DNA from 2 places in the Paenibacillus sp. Y660 genome. Region 1 is predicted to be linked to the other one. Evidence: predicted binding sites of a transcription regulator. Region 1 holds the regulator's gene; the other holds the start of a gene.
The links. The regulator Rex, encoded in region 1, represses fermentation and respiration genes when NADH is low (regulators of the CRP and FNR family bind a similar motif). The targets are predictions, from matches to a motif close to TTGTGAAATATTTCACAA.

Region 1 (3,419 bases):
TACGGACGTTCAAGCCGATCATCGTTTGCTTCCGGCCTATTCTCATCTTATTATTGATGAAGCGCATCATGTTGAAGAGGTGGCTGGCAAGCATCTCGGCATGCAAATCAATTATTTTTCTTTGACACAGGCTGTGCTTCGCTTGTTCAAGGACAATCGTTCAGGGCTTTTGCCTGCGCTGCGTCAGAAGCTTATGTACGAGGATGACGCTCACCAAGCTTCCTGGCTGGAGACGATTGATACGGTTATTCCTATTTTTCAAGAGATTAAGGAGCACTGGGATAAACTATTTGAAATGCTTTATAGCTTTACGTCTACCTCTTCGGATAGTCCAACCGAGAATGGGCAGTCTGTGTGCCGCCTTAAGAAAAACGAGCTTCCAGCAAGCTGGGAAGATGGCGTTACAGTTGAAGAGAATTTACATACCGAGCTTAACCGTGTAGTTCGCACTGTCGACAAGATGGTTACCGATATTAAAGACCGAGTAGACGATTCTGGCGTACAGGCGATCATTACCGATCTTAACGGAGCCGTTCGCGATTTATCGCGTCTTAAGGATGAGCTGCGGACCTTTATAAAGCTTGATCTTGCGGATTCGGTATTTTGGATCGAGGCGAGCAGCACTTACCGTCATCGGTCTGTACAATTGTATGGCGTTCCTGTAGATGTAAGCGCGCAGCTTCAAAAGTACTTCTTTGATGTAAAAGAGAGCATCGTATTGACGTCAGCAACGTTATCGGTGCAAAAATCATTTCAATATGCATCAGAGCAGCTCGGGCTGACTGGCTATGAAGAGCAAGGAAAGCTTAAAACCGTACAGCTTCCCTCGCCCTTCAACTATAGGGAGCAGGCACTCGTTGTCATACCTCGTAATTTTCCGGCGCTGCGAGGCGCTGCTGTAGATGATTCTTACTTGGATATGCTTGTAAAATCGCTCGCTGACGCTGCAAAGGAAACGAACGGCAGAATGCTCGTGCTGTTCACGTCCTACCGGATGCTTAAGCAGGTATATGAGCCGCTTAAGGATCAATTAAGCGCAGCAGGCATTCAAGTACTCGGACAGGGCATCGACAGCGGCAACCGTACAAAGCTCACTAGACGATTCCGCCAGACGCCTGAGTCTGTTCTTCTTGGTACGAGCAGCTTCTGGGAAGGTGTAGATATTCCTGGCGAAGCTTTGATTTGCCTGGCTATCGTTCGATTGCCATTCCAGCCGCCGAATCATCCATTAGCAGAGGCCAAGGCTGAAATGCTGCAGCGTCAAAAGCAAAACCCATTTATGAAGCTGTCTATTCCTCAAGCGGTTATACGCTTTAAACAGGGCTTCGGAAGGCTTGTAAGAACATCGCAGGATAAGGGTATTGTAATCATATATGATACGAGGGTAATTGATACGTACTATGGGAAGCATTTCTTATATTCCTTGCCGGGTCCAAAAATCGAAACGATGCATACGGATCAAATGATTGTACGGATGCGGGAATGGTTGTCGGAAGAAAAGCAGGAAGTTCCGCAGTTGAGTCAAGCTGCGTCTAGTGCTGAGGAGGAGAAGCGATGAAGCAAACGAAAATATCGGAGGCCGTAGTCAGAAGGCTCCCGATTTATCTCCAAGTATTGAACGAAATGCATAATCGCGAAATTCAAACCGTTTCATCACAAGAATTAGGCGTGAAGCTTGATCTAAATCCTGCTCAAATCCGTAAGGATCTTGCTTATTTCGGTGATTTTGGGCGCAAGGGTGTCGGCTATGACGTCGTTTATTTAATTGAAAAGATACGGCAGATTTTGAAGGTTGATCAGACGATTAAGGTTGCATTGGTGGGAGCCGGCAATTTAGGACATGCCTTATGCAATTACAATAAATACTCGAAGGACAACATGCAAATTACGGCCGTATTCGACGTGCACCCAAGCAAAATCGGAACGAGCATTAACAATTTGATCGTGCTGCCTATGAGCGAATTGGCGAATACCGTTTCGGAGCAAAAGATTAGAATTGGCATTATAACGGTGCCGGCTTTTGAAGCACAAAATGTCGCCAATCAATTCGTGGAGGCAGGCGTAGAGGGGATATTGAACTTTGCGCCTGCCATCCTGCGTGTTCCGGATGAGATTCGAATACATAACGCGGATTTCACGAAGGAGCTGCTTAGCTTAGCCTACTATTTAGTTAGAGAAGGAGAGTCCAAGGATGAGTCAGATTTGGATTGAAGATGGTTTGTTTGTTACGATGGATGATGCAAATCCAACGTTTAAGGGACATATGGTCGTTACGGATGACCGGATTACCTATATAGGTACGGAAGCGCCTGTACAGCTTTCAGAAGGCGTCCAAAAAATCGACGGAAGCAAGCTGGCATTTATGCCAGGCCTTATTAACACACATGGCCACGCGGCGATGAGCCTGCTGCGGGGATACTCCGATGATCAGAATCTGCAAGTATGGCTAGAGCAGAAAATGTGGCCGATGGAAGGAAAATATGTCGATCAGGATACGCGTGCCGGCAGCGCTCTTGCTATTGTTGAAATGCTCCGCTCGGGTACAACGGCTTTTGTCGATATGTATGATCGGATGGATCAGGTTGCACAAATGGTAGAACAGAGCGGTATCCGCGGCGTATTGACACGAGGTGTAATTGGCCTATGCCCGCCGGACGTTCAAGAGGCAAAGCTTGCTGAGGCAATCGCATTCGCGCGCGATTGGAACGGCAAAGCGGATGGCCGCATTACAACGATGATTTCTCCGCATGCGCCTTATACATGTCCGCCGGATTATATTGAACGGTTTGTCCAGGCAGCACATGATTACAACTTGCCGCTGCATACGCATATGTCCGAAACATTAGCTGAGGTTGAGCAAAATGTTAGGGATTACGGCGTTCGTCCCGTTGAGCATTTGGAGCGGCTTGGCTTCTTCTCGCGCCCAGCGCTCGTTGCGCATGCCGTGCATCTAAACGATGCTGAGATCGAGATCCTTGCTGCCAAGGGGGTAGCGGTATCGCATAACCCAGTAAGCAATCTTAAGCTTGCGAGCGGCATCGCGCGCGTACCCGACCTGCTTCGTGCCGGCGTGACCGTATCGCTTGGAACGGACAGTGTCGCAAGCAACAATAATTTGGATTTGTTTGAGGAAATTCGGTTCTCTGCTCTGCTGCACAAAGGCGTGTCAGGCGATCCAACCGCAATTCCGGCAATTGAGGCATTAAAGCTGGGTACTGTCTACGGAGCCAAATCCATTTGGCAGCAGGATCAAATCGGCAGCTTGAAAGAAGGAATGAAGGCTGATTTTATCGCTATTAACATCGAGCAGCCGCATTTCTATCCGAAGACGGATATGATCTCGCATTTGGTTTACTCCGGATCCGGACGCGACGTTGCGCATGTATGGATTGACGGGCGGCAAGTACTCAAAGACGGCG
Region 2 (3,419 bases), on a different contig from region 1:
TTTTTTTATTGCTCTTATGAACGAAGGTAACGATCCAATGATCTGTAGTTAACTGCTCGGTCTTATTCGCATACCCTCTCATCTTCAAGACACCCAGTAATGGAGTAGGCTTAAAGGTTGCATGAAGGACGAAAATATCATTTTTTTCCAATAGCTTAACTTGATCCATGATGACTTGAAAAGGTTCGAGCTTTTGCTGCAAATAAGGCCGCACATCCAGTTCGACTGTTCGTGGAGCGTTTGGCTGCATTTCATTTCACCTCCGGCTTCTAGACATATAGCTTGGCTTCCTCGTACAATCCCGTCATTCCTCCGTATAAGGCGTAAAAGAAAGAGTCTGGCGCGTCAAGCGAGAATGAGGTGTATTCCTTTGGGTCGATTCGAAGCATTCTCTCAAACAGAGCAGCGCTGTCGTACGCATAGAAGCAAAAGTACGTGTAATCGAACTCCGGCATTTTTTCAACTATCGTTACAATGTCATGAGCGAATTCGTTAATATGCTGCCGTGCATCCTTGATCATGGCTGTCGCGTTATCCAGCTTGACGGAAATCTTAATCGTTTTCTCATTGATAATCTCTATGCCGGCCATCTAACCACTCCCAATCCAAGCTGCTACAGCTTGCCGATTTTCACTTTGAACGTTTCCGGCCCTTTCTCGAGGTATTCCCAAGTGAACTGCTCTTTGTACATAGATTCAAACTGAAAACGCAGCGGCATGGGATCATGATCGTTGATTAAAAGCATTGCCTCGGATGGCTGCAGCTTATTAAAGGTTTCAAATATGACCTTGTGCTTCAATTGAGGCGGGTATTCTGTGGCATTGACGGAAGCGGTGAATAATGGTTGCATCGTGTATTCCTCCTGTGAAAGATGATTTTGATTACACCGTTATTATATAGGGATGAGGTAATCGGCTTTGTGACGCTCATCACAAATAGAAATATTTCTTAATGACCCCTAACAGCTTTACCATTGTCATTACCGTCATCAGTTACCCTCAAGATAGCAACAGCCCCTTTGGAAGCATGATTGAATTGATGGGTTACAATCGGGTAATCCCCCTCCTCGGTGACGGTTACTTCCACGACAGCACCGCCGCTGGCAGGGAGAATCAAGGTTTGAAGACCATAGAGCACATTTTTGGGATTCCCATCCAAATAGACACGGTCCATTACGGTGCCCGCGATATGAAGCGAACTTATTTCATTTGGGCCGGCATTGTTTACATAAAATCGAACCTTGTCTCCGACTTTCGCCAGAAACGGCTTTTCTTTTAAAGTAAAGTCGTCTCCATTAAATACCACGTAGGATGGCTCGTCATTTAAGAACGATTCAAAGTCGTTTTCCTTGTACCATTCGCTTTGAACAATCGTGTACTCCCGATCAATCAGCTCGTCCGAAGGATAACCGTTTGTCGGCTCAACAATAATGATCCCATACATGCCGTTCGCGATATGCGACAAAACGGGCTTTGTTCCGCAGTGGTACATGAATACGCCCGGAGTATGGACCGGATACGTAAAGTTGCCCTTCTCATTTGGCATGACATCGATAAATTTGCTGCTTGGCGCAGCATGCACGGCGTGAAAATCCATCGAATGAGGGATCGCCGGGTCAAGATTTCTAAGCGTGAAGTTAAGCGTATCTCCTTCTTTCACCCGAAGAACAGGGCCGGGCACCGTTCCGTTAAAGGTCCATGCATTGTAATTGACGCCTTTCGAGATTTCGATATCCGTGATCTGCGCAGTCATTTCAATAGAAACGATGTTTCCGTCTCGCTTCACGACGGGCATCACTGGCGGTTGATTGATTTTGTGAATAACGGGGGTTGATTCAACCGTGACGTTGTTTTCAGTGCCAGCGTTCATGCATCCTCCTAGAATCAAGATGAACGCGATCCATGCATGGAGGCGTCTATTCCGTTTCGGCATTGCAATCATCCTTCCTTATTGAATTGGTGTTAAATAAGTGAAAACATTCACAATGTATCTTGCAGTTGGGGAACGTTGATAAATTTAATATAGGATAAGTCAGTTGTGTTAAGTGTGATGGTACTCACAGCAACAGCTTTATTTATTCATTAAGATGGTTTCAGTTTTTAATTGCAGCGAGAGGAGGAGTAGGATGAAGACTTTAATAACTGAAAGAGACTACAAGGAGAATCCATTCATCGTGATATGGGAAGTCACTCGGGCATGCGCCTTGAAATGTCTGCACTGCCGGGCGGAAGCGCAGTATAGAGCGGATCCGCGTCAGCTGTCTTTCGAGGAAGGAAAGAAACTTATTGATGAAATTGCCGGGATGGATCATCCTTTATTCGTATTTACAGGCGGAGATCCGCTTATGCGTCCCGATTTATTCGAGCTTGCCCAGTATGCTATCGAAGAAAAGGGGCTGCCTGTTTCGATGACGCCGAGCGCTACGCCAAAGGTTACCCGCGAAGCGATACGTAAAGCCAAGGAGGTCGGATTATCGCGGTGGGCCTTTAGTCTTGACGGCTCAAGCGCAGCCATTCACGATCACTTTCGCGGCACGCGGGGATCTTATGAGCGGACGATGAAGGGCATCGAATATTTGAAGGAGCAGAAGATACCCATTCAAGTAAACACAACGGTATCGGTTTATAATCTTCACGATCTTGAGGCAATTGCGGAGAAGGTCAAGGATATGGGGGCTGTGCTTTGGAGTTTGTTTTTCCTGGTGCCGACTGGACGTGCGTTGAAGAAGGATATGATCACTGCCGATCAGCATGAAGAGGTGATGAAATGGTTGTGCCAATTGGGGCAAAAAATGCCTTATGGCGTGAAAGCGACGGAAGCGCCTCATTACAGAAGGGTATTTTTGCAGGATAGCAAGCGTTTAGGCGAAAGGATAGCCCCAGGCGGGGAGAAACGAATGGATATGCTCGGACGCGCTCCCAAAGGCGTCAATGACGGCGACGGATTTGTTTTTATAAGCCATACCGGCGATGTGTATCCTAGCGGTTTCCTGCCCGTTGTTTGCGGCAATGTCAGAGAGCGGCCTTTAACGGAAATTTACCGGGACTCCGCGGTTATGAGGCAGCTGCGCGACAAATCGCTGTTAAAGGGCAAGTGCGGGGTGTGCGAATTCAAGGAAATATGCGGGGGTTCGAGGGCTAGAGCCTATGCGGTTACCGGAGATTACCTGGAAAGCGATCCTTATTGCGCCTATGTGCCGAAAGCATTTCAACAACAAGGCAGTTTGCAGTCGATCTAACATGAATCTGATAAGGTGGTGGAAGACATGCAGTATAAAAAGCTTTGGTTAGCATTATTCTTGGTGTTCGCAATTTCATTCGCGGTGCTGCTGTATTACGGAGGAGAAATTATTCAGGAGAAGCCTCCGATTCCGAGTCAAGTCGTATCGGAGGAGGGAGACGTCGTATTCACAAGAGATG

Region 2: the regulator Rex is predicted to act here: its motif matches at 1,968-1,985, upstream of AC2TDN_RS15035 (TIGR04053 family radical SAM/SPASM domain-containing protein).

Annotation. Positions count from the first base shown of each region.
Region 1 covers NZ_JBXBBJ010000002.1:63,612-67,030, reverse strand. Annotated here, with positions in the region: gene dinG (ATP-dependent DNA helicase DinG) at 1-1,558, shown strand, start outside; gene AC2TDN_RS03095 (redox-sensing transcriptional repressor Rex) at 1,555-2,211, shown strand; gene AC2TDN_RS03090 (amidohydrolase) at 2,192-3,419, shown strand, end outside.
Region 2 covers NZ_JBXBBJ010000011.1:145,662-149,080, reverse strand. Annotated here, with positions in the region: gene AC2TDN_RS15055 (DUF2249 domain-containing protein) at 1-250, opposite strand, end outside; gene AC2TDN_RS15050 (hypothetical protein) at 270-590, opposite strand; gene AC2TDN_RS15045 (DUF2249 domain-containing protein) at 614-850, opposite strand; gene AC2TDN_RS15040 (multicopper oxidase domain-containing protein) at 949-1,869, opposite strand; gene AC2TDN_RS15035 (TIGR04053 family radical SAM/SPASM domain-containing protein) at 2,126-3,238, shown strand; gene AC2TDN_RS15030 (nitric-oxide reductase large subunit) at 3,266-3,419, shown strand, end outside.